3 regions of the Staphylococcus haemolyticus genome follow, and region 3 is predicted to be linked to each of the others. Evidence: predicted binding sites of a transcription regulator. Region 3 holds the regulator's gene; each other region holds the start of a gene.

Evidence for each region. Region 3 encodes CtsR, which represses protease genes until heat stress. Its sites were predicted from a motif close to ATGGTCAATAAAGGTCAAACA; they were not measured.
Region 1: clpB (ATP-dependent chaperone ClpB) is a predicted target of CtsR. The motif match lies at 3,079-3,099, and genes of this name have one in related genera.
Region 2: clpP (ATP-dependent Clp endopeptidase proteolytic subunit ClpP) is a predicted target of CtsR. The motif match lies at 2,647-2,667, and genes of this name have one in related genera.

Annotation. Positions count from the first base shown of each region.
Region 1 is NZ_CP035291.1:1,923,856-1,928,432, reverse strand. Features, by position in the region: gene EQ029_RS09285 (Cof-type HAD-IIB family hydrolase) at 1-75, opposite strand, end outside; gene EQ029_RS09280 (metal-sulfur cluster assembly factor) at 276-584, shown strand; gene EQ029_RS09275 (acyltransferase family protein) at 1,031-2,857, shown strand; gene clpB (ATP-dependent chaperone ClpB) at 3,152-4,577, shown strand, end outside.
Region 2 is NZ_CP035291.1:2,027,794-2,032,370, reverse strand. Features, by position in the region: gene rapZ (RNase adapter RapZ) at 1-26, shown strand, start outside; gene EQ029_RS09825 (gluconeogenesis factor YvcK family protein) at 23-1,009, shown strand; gene whiA (DNA-binding protein WhiA) at 1,141-2,085, shown strand; gene clpP (ATP-dependent Clp endopeptidase proteolytic subunit ClpP) at 2,714-3,301, shown strand; gene EQ029_RS09805 (hypothetical protein) at 3,370-3,555, opposite strand; gene EQ029_RS09800 (TIGR01777 family oxidoreductase) at 3,578-4,477, opposite strand.
Region 3 is NZ_CP035291.1:2,300,404-2,304,980, reverse strand. Features, by position in the region: gene pdxT (pyridoxal 5'-phosphate synthase glutaminase subunit PdxT) at 1-343, shown strand, start outside; gene EQ029_RS11115 (NupC/NupG family nucleoside CNT transporter) at 448-1,662, opposite strand; gene EQ029_RS11110 (CtsR family transcriptional regulator) at 1,817-2,278, shown strand; gene EQ029_RS11105 (UvrB/UvrC motif-containing protein) at 2,301-2,864, shown strand; gene EQ029_RS11100 (protein arginine kinase) at 2,857-3,864, shown strand; gene EQ029_RS11095 (ATP-dependent Clp protease ATP-binding subunit) at 3,880-4,577, shown strand, end outside.

The sequences.
Region 1 (4,577 bases), 380 kb from region 3:
AGTATAGTCACTAATTTCTTTATTATCATTTAATAATGTCCCATCTAAGTCTAAACAAATTAAATAAGGTTTCATATATTTCTCCTTAAGCTACATATCTATAGAATAAAATACATTATCATTTCATATTAAATGCTCTTAAAATTGATACATAAATCAACTTTATAATGTTATTATAACGTCTTTATTCGCTTAGTTGTATCATAGCATTTTATTGGCGTTTTGTCGGATATTTGATATATTAGTGTAAAGATAAATAATGAGAGGTGATACTAATGGAAGAGGCATTAAAAGACAGTATCCTAGGTGCACTTGAAATGGTTATTGACCCTGAATTAGGTATTGATATCGTTAATTTAGGTTTAGTATATAAAGTGAATGTTGATGATGATGGTTTATGTACAGTTGAAATGACTTTAACATCAATGGGTTGCCCACTTGGACCACAAATTATCGAACAAATTAAAACAGTATTAGCTGAGATTCCAGAAATACAAGACACAGAGGTTAATATTGTTTGGAACCCACCTTGGAACAAAGATATGATGTCAAGATACGCTAAAATTGCATTAGGCGTTAGCTAATTGATCGCTTTTGAACAATAGTACACAACTAGGATGTACTATTGTTTTTTTATTTATAATAGAAACTATTTAAATGTTCATTTTCAATGCTTTTAGTGACAAAGTTAAGTTAATAAATGACATAATTGTAATATAAATTGAATTTGTTTAAGCGTTATACTACAATACATAAGAATTACAATATAAAATAATTTAAATTGTACTTGCATTTATGAAAAATAATAATAAATGCGTCAAATTTTATAAAATATTATTATAGTTCAAGCTCAGACATCTAAGTATAAAACTCGATTCAATCATATACATTAAAATATAAAAGAATATTAACTTAAATCATATTTTTTCATGTTGTTGATCATCGGCTTTCGTTTTATCCTGATTTTCAGTGCTTTAGTAATTAATGAATTTATTAAAATTTATTATTTGATAGGGAAAGAATGTGAACAATGAAACAAGATTTTGAAAAAGGGAAACAACGTAAGACTAAAATGCGTTACATGCCTGGTTTAGATGGACTAAGAGCAATTGCTGTCTTAGGTATTATCATTTACCATTTAAACAGGAAATGGCTTACAGGTGGTTTCATAGGAGTAGATACCTTCTTCGTTATTTCTGGATATTTAATCACAAGTTTACTTTTAAAGGAATACGAAGAGCGAGGTATTATTAGCCTTAAACAATTCTGGATTCGACGAGTTAAAAGGTTACTTCCAGCAGTTGTTGCGCTATTAATCGTTGTTGGGATTGCTACATTAATATTTGAACCACAACAAATCGTTCGAGTAAAACATGATATTATCGCTGCATTATTCTATGTGTCGAATTGGTGGTATATTGCCAAAGATGTTAACTACTTCGAACAATTTTCATTTATGCCATTAAAACACTTGTGGTCACTTGCAATAGAAGAACAGTTCTATTTGTTCTTCCCATTTGTGTTGGTCATTTTACTCTTAACGATTAAAAAATATCGCAATGTTACTTTGATATTATGGATTATTTCTTTAGTTTCTTTATTAGCGATGGTCATTATTTCACAACCCAATGTTGGGTATTCGAGAGTTTATTTTGGGACAGATACTCGCTTGCAAACGTTATTATTGGGTGTGATATTAGCATTTGTATGGCCACCATTTAAATTAAAAGCCAATCCACCAAAAGTATTGCAACGTTCTATTGATGGTATAGGCATCTTAGGGCTAATAATACTTATCTACTTATTCTTTACAGTGAAAGATACTAGTGCATGGATTTATAATGGTGGATTTTATCTCATATCAGGTATGACATTATTTATTATTGCTAGTGTCGTACACCCTTCTAGTATCTTAGCAAAGGTATTAGGTCATCGTATATTTGTTTATATAGGTAAACGCTCTTATAGTTTATATTTATGGCATTTTCCTGTCATAAGTTTTATACACATTCATTTTGTTGATGGGCAACTTCCTATTTATGTGTACTTTGTTGATATCATACTTACAGTTTTATTTGCTGAGTTATCATATCGTTATATTGAAACACCATTTAGACGAGAAGGTTTAAAGGCATTTTCATTCAATTATTTAAAGCGACCTAAATTTATTAGAACAATAGTGTCAATTATTGCTGTGATACCGATAGTATTGTTATTCTTAGGTGTCTTTGATCGTTTTGGAAAAGATGAAATTGATAACAAAGCAAATTCATTCAACACGAATGATCAAGATAAATATTTAGTAAGAATGATGCCTGGGGAAAATATAAAAATCGATGGCTCGAGTAGTAATAGTAAAAGTAAAAAACAAGTTTATACTAATATTAGTCCATTACTTATTGGAGACTCAGTGATGGTAGATATTGGTGAAGAATTTAAATCTCAAGTACCTAAAGCAACTATTGATGGTAAAGTTGGGCGTCACCTACAAGAAGCGTTGTCGATAGCAGGCAATTATTCAAATTATAATAAACCATCAGATAAAGTCGTTTTAGAACTAGGTACAAATGGTGATTTTACAGAGGAAGAATTAAATCAATTAATTAATAAGTTTGGTAAAGCACAAATTTACCTTGTTAATACACGTGTTCCTCGAGATTGGCAGGATAATGTGAATAAACAACTAGCTAATGCTGCTAAGAAGCATAAGAATGTAACTTTAGTGGATTGGTACCAACGATCTGCTGGACATTCTGAATATTTTGCACCAGATGGTGTGCATCTTGAAAATAGTGGTGTAAAAGCTTTATCCGATGAAATAATCAAAACTATAAAGAAAAATTCAAAAAACAAATAATTCATTCTAGACCAGTTTAGTGATTTTAAATCATTGAACTGGTTTATTTTATTTGCAGTTTTAACGTATATTTGATGTTTATAACAAAAAAAGTGTGATAAAACAAGTAATAAAAGAAACTCACTAATTACGTCAAACTAGCTTGACCAGGCAGTTTGAGAAATTTTTAAAAGTTGAGTGTAAGTGTTGCGTAATCATTTAAGAGGGTCTATAATGTAATTAAGGTCAAAGAAAGTCAAAGTCAAAACAAACTAATTGACCTTGCTCTTATCAAATATATAGGGGTGAATAAATTTGGATATTAATCAAATGACATATGCAATTCAAGGTGCATTACAAAAAGCGGTTGAATTGAGTAAAGAAAACGAATTACAAAATATTGAAATTGAAGCTATATTAAAAGGAACTTTAGAAGAAACTGATAGTTTATTTAAAAGCATATTAGAACGAGCAAATATAGATACAGATGAATTAAATCAAGCGTATACAAATAAATTGAAAAATTATCCTTCTGTACAAGGAGATAATATTCAATATGGACAGTATATAGGAGCTAAAGCAAATGAATTATTAAATAAAGCTGAATCATATATGAAAGAATATGAAGATGAATATATTTCAATGGAACACGTCCTTCGTGCTGCGATGGATATTGATGATACTACTAAACAATTTGTTGGAAATAAAGAAGAAGTAGTGAAAGAAATAATAACTAAAGTAAGAGGGGGAAATCATGTGACTTCACAAAATCCAGAAGTAAATTATGAAGCTTTAGAAAAATATGGTCGTGACTTAGTAGAAGAAGTACGTCAAGGTAAAATGGACCCTGTTATTGGCAGGGATGAAGAAATTCGTAACACAATTCGAATCTTAAGTCGTAAAACAAAAAACAATCCAGTATTAATCGGGGAACCTGGTGTAGGTAAAACTGCAATTGTTGAAGGTTTAGCGCAACGAATTGTACGAAAAGATGTGCCTGAATCATTACTCGATAAAACAATTTTTGAATTAGATTTAAGCGCATTGGTTGCTGGTGCAAAATTTAGAGGTGAATTTGAAGAGCGACTTAAAGCAGTACTTAAAGAAGTAAAAGAGTCAGATGGACGCATTATTTTATTTATTGATGAAATTCATATGTTGGTTGGTGCAGGAAAAACAGATGGTGCAATGGACGCTGGTAACATGTTGAAACCGATGTTAGCACGTGGTGAATTGCATTGTATTGGTGCAACTACTTTAAATGAATATAGAGAATATATTGAGAAAGATTCTGCATTAGAACGTCGTTTCCAAAAAGTAGGCGTAAGTGAATCAGATGTAGAAGATACAATTTCAATTTTACGTGGATTAAAAGAACGCTATGAAGTTTATCATGGTGTACGTATTCAAGACCGTGCTTTAGTTGCAGCAGCTGAATTATCAGATCGATATATTACTGATAGATTTTTACCTGACAAAGCAATCGATTTAGTTGACCAAGCATGTGCAACTATTCGAACAGAAATGGGTTCAAATCCAACTGAATTAGACCAAGTTAATCGTCGAGTTATGCAATTAGAAATTGAAGAAAGTGCTTTGAAAAATGAATCTGACAACGCAAGTAAACATCGTTTAGAAGAATTACAAGAAGAACTTTCAAATGAAAAAGAAAAACAAGCGTCTTTACAATCTCGTGTTGAACAAGAGAAAGAAATAATTGCGAAAGTACAAGAAAAACGTG
Region 2 (4,577 bases), 270 kb from region 3:
ATATCGAAAGTGGCGTGAGAAAATGAAACAATTAAAGATTGTACTCATAGGCGGTGGAACAGGCCTATCAGTATTGGCGAGGGGGCTGAGAGAGTACCCCATTGATATAACGGCCATCGTTACTGTAGCTGATGATGGTGGCAGTACTGGTAAAATACGTAGTGAGATGGATATACCTGCTCCAGGTGATATTAGAAATGTTATCGCAGCACTAAGCGATGCTGAACCGGTCATAGAAGAATTATTTCAATATCGATTTAAAGAAAATCAAATCGAAGGACACTCACTAGGTAATTTATTACTAGCAGCCTTAACAAATATAAAGAATGACTTCGGTCATGCAGTTAAAGAATTAAGTAAGATTTTAAATATTAAAGGTAAAGTGATTCCTTCAACGAATACTAATGTTATGCTAAACGCAGTGTTAGAAGACGGAGAAATTGTACGAGGAGAATCTCAAATACCAAAGAAAAACAAATGTATTGATCGTGTTTTTTTAGAACCTGAAAATGTTGAACCTATGGAAGAAGCAATTGACGCATTAGAAGATGCAGATTTAATCGTGCTTGGACCTGGATCACTATACACAAGTGTTATTTCGAATTTATGTGTTAAAGGTATGTCAGAAGCTATTTTACGTTCTAAAGCACCTAAATTATACATATCTAATGTTATGACTCAACCGGGAGAAACATCAGATTACGATGTTATGGACCATATTCAAGCGATACATAAACATGCTGGAAGTGATTTTATTGATTATGTCATCTGTAGTAATGATAAATACGATGATAAAGTGTTAGAACGTTATAGAGAGCGTAATGCTAAACCGGTTGTTATGGATGAACATAAAATTACAGATCATAATATTAGAATGATTACGTCATCTAATTTAGTCGAAATATTAGATGATCATTTAGTACGTCACAATACTAAAGTTTTAGCAAGATTGATCTATGATTTAGCACTTGAAATGACAAGTACGATTCAATTTAGACCTAAAAAATAACACTTCTAATCATCTGTATAACTATGGTATGATATAGGGCGTATGTTTATTAATGTATTCGCGTAATATAGTGCAACTATATAGGATGTTAGTTACATGTATATATATAATTGATTAGAGGGGGAAATGTGATGAGTTTTGCATCAGATATGAAGAATGAATTAACACGCATTGATGTTGATGAAAGCAATGCCAAAGCAGAGCTTAGCGCATTAATTCGTATGAACGGTGCACTTAGCCTATCTAATCAACAATTCGTAATTAATGTTCAAACAGAGAATGCTACGACCGCTAGAAGAATTTATTCATTAATTAAACGCATATTTAATGTAGAAGTGGAAATTCTAGTTCGTAAAAAAATGAAATTAAAGAAAAATAATATTTATATTTGTCGTACAAAAGTGCGAGCTAAAGAAATTCTAGATGAACTTGGTATATTAAAGAATGGTACTTTTGTTCACGATATTGATGCTAGCATGATTAAAGATGATGAAATGCGTAGAAGTTATTTAAGAGGCGCATTTTTAGCTGGAGGATCTGTAAATAATCCAGAGACATCATCCTACCATTTAGAAATATTTTCTCAATATGAGAATCATTCTGAAGGTTTAACTAAATTAATGAATAGTTATGGATTAAATGCTAAACATTTAGAACGAAAAAAGGGTAGTATTGCTTACTTAAAAGAAGCTGAAAAAATTTCTGATTTTCTAAGTTTAATAGGTGGATACCAAGCATTATTGAAGTTTGAAGATGTGCGAATTGTTAGGGATATGAGAAATTCAGTGAATCGTTTAGTAAATTGTGAAACTGCAAACCTTAATAAGACTGTAAGTGCCGCTATGAAACAAGTAGAAAGTATTCAGTTAATTAATCAGGAAATCGGATTAGATAATTTGCCTGATCGCTTAAGAGAGATTGCCAAACTTCGAGTTGAGCATCAAGAAATCTCTTTAAAAGAACTAGGAGAAATGATATCGACTGGTCCGATATCTAAATCTGGAGTCAACCACCGTTTAAGAAAGTTAAATGAACTTGCAGACAAAATTCGAAGTGGTGAAAAAATAGAATTATAAGTATAAACTCGTCATGGATTGGCGAGTTCTTTTTTTAGAACTAGGGACTTGGATCCCTGAAAAGTCCCTGAAATTTAGTTTTCTTTGGTTTTTAATTAAAAGACAAATAAAAAAGAACGAGCCTGGGACATAAATAATATGATGATACTATTTTGCAAATTCGCAGTAGCTGTCTGAACTCAGAAGCCGCTTAAATCAAGCTTTTCTCAGTTCTAGTAATCCTTGCGGGCGGGGCCCCAACAAAGAGGATTTCACTAAGAAATTCTACAAGCAAAGCAAGTTGAGAGAGGGACGACGAATTTAAAAAGAATTCTGTCACACTTCCATTCTTGAAATTAAAATGTGCATAATTAAAGCTATTAGCCTCCTCGAGAGGAGTCGAACCTCTATCTTAAGAACCGGAATCTTACGTGCTATCCGTTACACTACGAGGAGATATTAAATGATAAAGACAAATTTCTGTACTAATTGTTATTTTAAAAGTACAATCTGAATGTATGTTTATAGTGTACAAAATCTATTAAAATATGGTCAACTTTTCTTAGTGCTAGATGAGTTTAAATTTTGACCATTTTTGACTTTTGATGTAAAATACTAATTAACAGTTAATCACAAGGAGGAAATATAAATGAATTTAATTCCTACAGTAATTGAAACAACAAATCGCGGTGAACGCGCATACGATATTTATTCACGTTTATTGAAAGACCGTATTATTATGTTAGGTTCTGCAATTGATGATAATGTAGCAAATTCAATTGTATCACAATTATTATTCTTACAAGCTCAAGACTCTGAGAAAGACATCTATCTATATATTAATTCTCCAGGTGGTAGTGTCACTGCTGGATTTGCAATTTATGATACAATCCAACATATTAAACCAGATGTACAAACAATTTGTATCGGTATGGCTGCATCAATGGGTTCATTCCTATTAGCAGCTGGCGCAAAAGGTAAACGCTTTGCATTACCAAACGCTGAAGTTATGATTCACCAACCATTAGGTGGTGCACAAGGACAAGCAACTGAAATCGAAATTGCTGCTAACCACATTTTAAAAACACGTGAAAAATTAAACAAAATTTTAGCTGAACGTACAGGTCAAAGTATTGAAAAAATTCAAAAAGATACTGATCGTGATAACTTCTTAACTGCTGACGAAGCTAAAGAATATGGTTTAATAGATAATGTTATGCAACCAGAAGAAAAATAATCAAATTTAACCATGGCATAGAAATGGGGGGTGTTTAAACTAACACTCCCCGTTTTTTTATGACTATTTTAATTGTTTGAAGAATGTTTTAGGAACAGTCGAATAGATATAATAAATAAAATAATGCCAATTAAAATGAAAGATATGGACATTAAAATAATTATTAAATTATGTTCGAAAGCGAAAACACCATTGAGTATAAGAAATAGACTTGCGATGATAAGTAGAATATAAGTTAATTTCTCGTCATTCATTTTTAAAACTCCAATTAAATTATTATGCATCTATTAAATCTTCGAAAGCAATTTTTAGATTAGGATAGTTAAATGTAAAACCGAGCGCATCCAGTTTATTTGGTAATACCTTTTGCGTATCTAAAACAACCGTAGACATTTCACCAAGTGCTAATCGCATTAGGAATGATGGCACCCACGTTTCGTGAGGGCGATGCATGACACGCGCAAGTGTGTACCCAAATAAATTTTGGCGTTCAGCAATTGGTGCAGCCATATTGAATGGACCTTTTGCTTTAGGATTATCGATTGTGAATAGAATTGCGCGTACTAAGTCATTAATGTGAATCCATGAATACCATTGGAATCCAGATCCTAATTTACCACCTACGAAGAATTTATAAGGAAGCTTCATCGTCTGTAAGGCGCCTCCATCATCAGATAAAATCATGCTAAATCTGCCAAGTATTACTCGCGTACCAAATGACTCAAAGCGTTTAGCAAAACGTTCCCACTGATAAACCACATCAGATAGAAAATCAAACGGATGTGTTTGATATTTTTCTGTATAAGTATGATATAAACTAGGTGGATAATAACCCATCGCACTAGCATTAAAGAGCACTTCAGGTTTATGTTCTCGGTCGCTAAATAAATCGACAAGTGCTTGAGTTGACTGAATACGACTAGTCATAATCAATTGTTTATATGATGGTGTCCAGCGTTTATTTAAAGTTGCACCAGCCAAATTAATAACAACATCTATATCTGGAACTAGGGACATCCAACCGTCTTTTGACCAATTAACATAAGAAATCTTTGGATCATCACTTTGCTTATCACTACGAGTTAGTATTGTAATATGTACATCGCGATTCTTTAATTCATTTACTAATTGACTTCCTACCATTCCAGTTCCGCCAGTTATTAAGAATTGCTTCATATTTACACCTCTATTAATTTATAGTATTAAGATAGCCTTTCTATTATCATCATTGAACTTTTGTTGTTCAAAAAATGTACAATGATTAGTCAATAATATG
Region 3 (4,577 bases):
GTTTGGCACATGTGCAGGTCTTATCGTACTAGCGAAAGATGTCGAAGGTGAAACTGGCTATTTGAAGAAATTAGACATAACTGTTGAACGTAATTCATTTGGAAGACAAGTAGACAGTTTTGAAGCAGAGTTAGATATTAAAGGTATTGCTGAAGACATTGAAGGTGTATTTATTAGAGCACCTCATATCGCTAATGTTGAAGAGGGCGTAGAAATATTAAGCACAGTTGGCGATAAGATTGTAGCAGTAAAGCAAGGCAAGTATTTGGGCGTATCATTCCATCCGGAATTAACAGATGACTACAGAGTAACGCAATACTTTATTGATCATATGGTTAAATAAATGAATAATGGCAAGTTTGGGGACGTTTTAAAAGTCTTCAATTTGCAAAAAATAACCTAGAACTTCTTTATAAATTGGAAGTTCTAGGTTATTTAATTTCGATATTAGATAAAGAAACCAGCAATTGCAGCTGAAATGAATGATACTAATGTTGCACCAAATAATAACTTAAGTCCAAAGCGCGCTACGACATCACCTTTTTCAGAGTTAAGTGATTTAATGGCACCTGAGATAATACCGATTGAACTGAAGTTTGCGAATGATACTAAGAATACAGACGTTACACCTTTCGCATGTTCAGATATATCTTTTAAGTTACCTAATGATTGCATTGCAACGAATTCATTAGATAATAATTTAGTTGCCATAACGGAACCTGATTTAACAGCGTCTTCCCAAGGTACACCAGCTAAGAATGCTAATGGTGCAAAGACAAATCCGATTAATGTTTGGAAGTCCCATTTAATTGCGCCGCCTGATAATAAGCTAAATGCACCACTTACTAAACCGTTTAATAATGCGATGATTGCAATATAACCAATTAACATTGCGCCTACGATTACTGCAACTTTGAAACCATCTAAAATGTATTCTCCTAACATTTCGAAGAATGACTGTTTTTTAGTTTCGCTTTCGTCTACTAATAGTTTATCGTCTTCTTCATTAACTTTATAAGGGTTAATGATTGAAGCAATAATGAAACCACCAAATAAGTTTAATACAACAGCTGTAACAACATATTTAGGTTCAATCAATGTGAAGTATGCACCAATAATTGACGCTGATACTGTAGACATTGCTGAAGCTGTTAATGTGTACAAACGTTGTTTAGGTATGTAAGGTAACTGTTGTTTCAATGAAATGAATACTTCAGATTGACCTAAGATTGCAGCAGCAACTGCATTGTATGATTCTAAACGTCCCATACCATTAATTTTAGAAATTAAGAATCCTAAAACATTAATAATCCATGGTAAGATTCGAGTATATTGTAAGATACCAATTAATGCTGAAATAAATACAATTGGTAGTAACACACTGAAGAAGAATGGTGGGTTTTTAGGATCTACAAACTTAAATCCGCCAAACACGAAGTTAACCCCTTCTGCAGCTTTTTGTAATAAGTAGTTAAATCCTTCCGAAATGCCCCCAATAACTGTAATACCTGCTGTCGTTTTCAATAAAATAAACGCGAACACAAGTTGGATAACTAATAAAATACCAACATACTGACAGCGGATATTTTTTCTGTCAGAGCTAAACAAAAATGCAAGTGCCAAAAAGAAAATTATCCCTATAATCCCAATAAGAATATGCATAATTCTACTCCTTTAAATTTACTTAACTAATATAATACAATAAATTCTTACATGTAACATCAATAATTTTAGAAAATTAAAAAACAAATTGGTTGAAAAAGGTCAAAGATGCTCATATAATATAGTCAAAGAAGGTCAAAAGAGGTGGTAAATCATGCACAACATGTCTGACATCATAGAACAATACATTAAAAAGTTATTCGAAGAAAGTAATGAAGACGTGGTAGAAATTCAACGAGCAAATATTGCTCAACGGTTCGACTGTGTACCTTCTCAATTAAATTATGTCATTAAAACTAGATTCACAAACGAACATGGTTATGAAATAGAAAGTAAACGAGGTGGTGGAGGTTATATCCGAATCACCAAAATTGAAAATAAAGATGCAACGGGGTATATTAATCATCTGTTGCAAATCATTGGGCCATCCATTTCCCAGCAACAAGCTTACTATATTTTAGATGGTTTGCTAGATAAAGGTCTCATTAGTGAAAGAGAAGCAAGAATGATTCAAGTTATAGTTGATCGTGAGACTTTGAAAATGGATGTTGTTGCTCGAGATATTATTAGAGCGAATATTTTAAAACGTTTGTTACCAATCATTAATTTTTATTAATAGAAAAGCGAGGTGTCTATGTGTGCTTTGCGAAAACTGTCATTTAAATGAAGCAGAGGTTAAACTTACAGTAAAAAGTAAAGAAGGCACTTCTGAGAAATGGGTATGTTCTATATGTGCTCAAGGTGAAAACCCTTGGCAACAAAATGAAACGCCATCCCCACATTCTCAGTTTCAAGACGATATTGAAGAAGCATTTGTCGTCAAACAAATATTGCAACATTTGGCAACGAAACATGGTATTAATTTCCATGAAGTAGCTTTTCAAGAAGAGAAGCGATGTCCAACGTGTAAGATGACATTAAAAGATATTGCGCATGTAGGGAAATTCGGGTGTGCAAATTGTTATGCCACTTTCAAAGATGACATCGTAGATATAGTAAGACGCGTACAAGGTGGACAATTTGAACACGTAGGTAAAACGCCTCGTTCTTCTCATAAGAAACTTGCCATCAAGAAACAAATTGAGGAAAAAACAAAATATCTCAATGTACTAATAGATGAACAAAACTTTGAAGAGGCTGCTATCGTTAGAGACGAAATAAAAGCATTGAAAGACGAGAGCGGGGTGGAGCGCAATGAGTGATATGAATGCTCATATCAGTGAATGGATGAAGGAAACTGAAGAATCTCCAATTGTTATGTCATCAAGAATTCGATTGGCTAGAAACTTAGAAAATCACGTTCACCCACTCATGTTTCCATCAGAACAAGATGGCTTCAGAGTTATAAATGAAGTACAAGATGTATTGCCTGATTTAGATTTAATGCGTTTGGATACAATGGATCAACAAAACAAAATGAAACTTGTTGCAAAACATTTAATTAGTCCTGAACTGATTAAACAACCCGCATCAGCAGTGTTATTGAATAAAGATGAATCAATAAGCATTATGATTAATGAAGAAGATCATATACGCATACAAGCAATGGGCACCGATTTATCTTTACAAGACTTATATAACATAGCTAGTGAGATTGATGATACGTTAGATCAATCACTAGACATTAGTTATGATGAACATTTAGGATATTTAACTACGTGTCCAACAAATATTGGTACAGGTATGCGAGCAAGTGTGATGTTACACTTGCCAGGATTATCCATTATGAAACGTATGAATCGTATTGCACAGACAATTAATCGTTTCGGTTTTACAATTCGAGGTATATATGGAGAAGGCTCGCAAGTCTATGGCCATATTTATCAAATCTCAAATCAATTAACACTTGGTAAGACTGAAGATGAAATCATAGATAATTTAACTGAAGTTGTTCAACAAATCATAAATGAAGAAATGCAAATTCGTGAACGTTTGACTCAATACAATGAATTAGAAACGCTAGACCGTATTTATCGGTCATTGGGTATTTTACAAAATAGTCGGATCATTTCAATGGAAGAAGCTTCTTATCGTTTAAGTGAAGTGAAATTAGGTATCGATTTAGGGTATTTAACATTGAGTGATTTTAAATTTAATGAATTAATGGTAAGTATTCAATCAGCGTTTATCTATAACGATGAAGATGAAACAATCTCTGTAAATGAAAAGAGAGCAAATATATTAAGAGAATATACTCAATAGGAGGTACAAAAATATATGCTATTTGGTAGATTAACTGAACGTGCACAACGTGTCCTAGCACACGCACAAGAAGAAGCAATACGTTTAAATCATTCTAATATAGGTACAGAACATTTGTTATTAGGTTTAATGAAAGAACCAGAAGGTATTGCTGCTAAAGTATTAGAAAGTTTTAATATAACCGAAGATAAAGTGATTGAAGAAGTCGAAAAATTAATCGGTCACGGACAAGATCAAACAGGAACATTGCATTATACACCAAGAGCCAAGAAAGTAATTGAACTTTCAATGGATGAAGCAAGAAAGTTACACCATAACTTTGTAGGTACAGAACACATATTACTAGGTTTAATTCGTGAAAATGAAGGCGTAGCTGCTCGCGTATTTGCTAATCTTGATTTAAATATTACGAAAGCGCGTGCCCAAGTCGTCAAAGCGCTAGGTAGTCCTGAAATGAGCAATAAAAATGCTACAGCAAATAAATCAAATAATACCCCTACATTAGATGGATTAGCACGTGATTTAACTGTCATTGCCAAAGATGGAACGTTAGATCCAGTTGTTGGTAGAGATAAAGAAATTACTCGTGTAATTGAAGTGTTAAGTCGTCGTACTAAAAACAATCCTGTACTAATTGGTGAACCCGGTGTAGGTAAAACTGCAATTGCAGAAGGTCTTGCTCAAGCTATTGTTAATAATGAAGTACCTGAGAC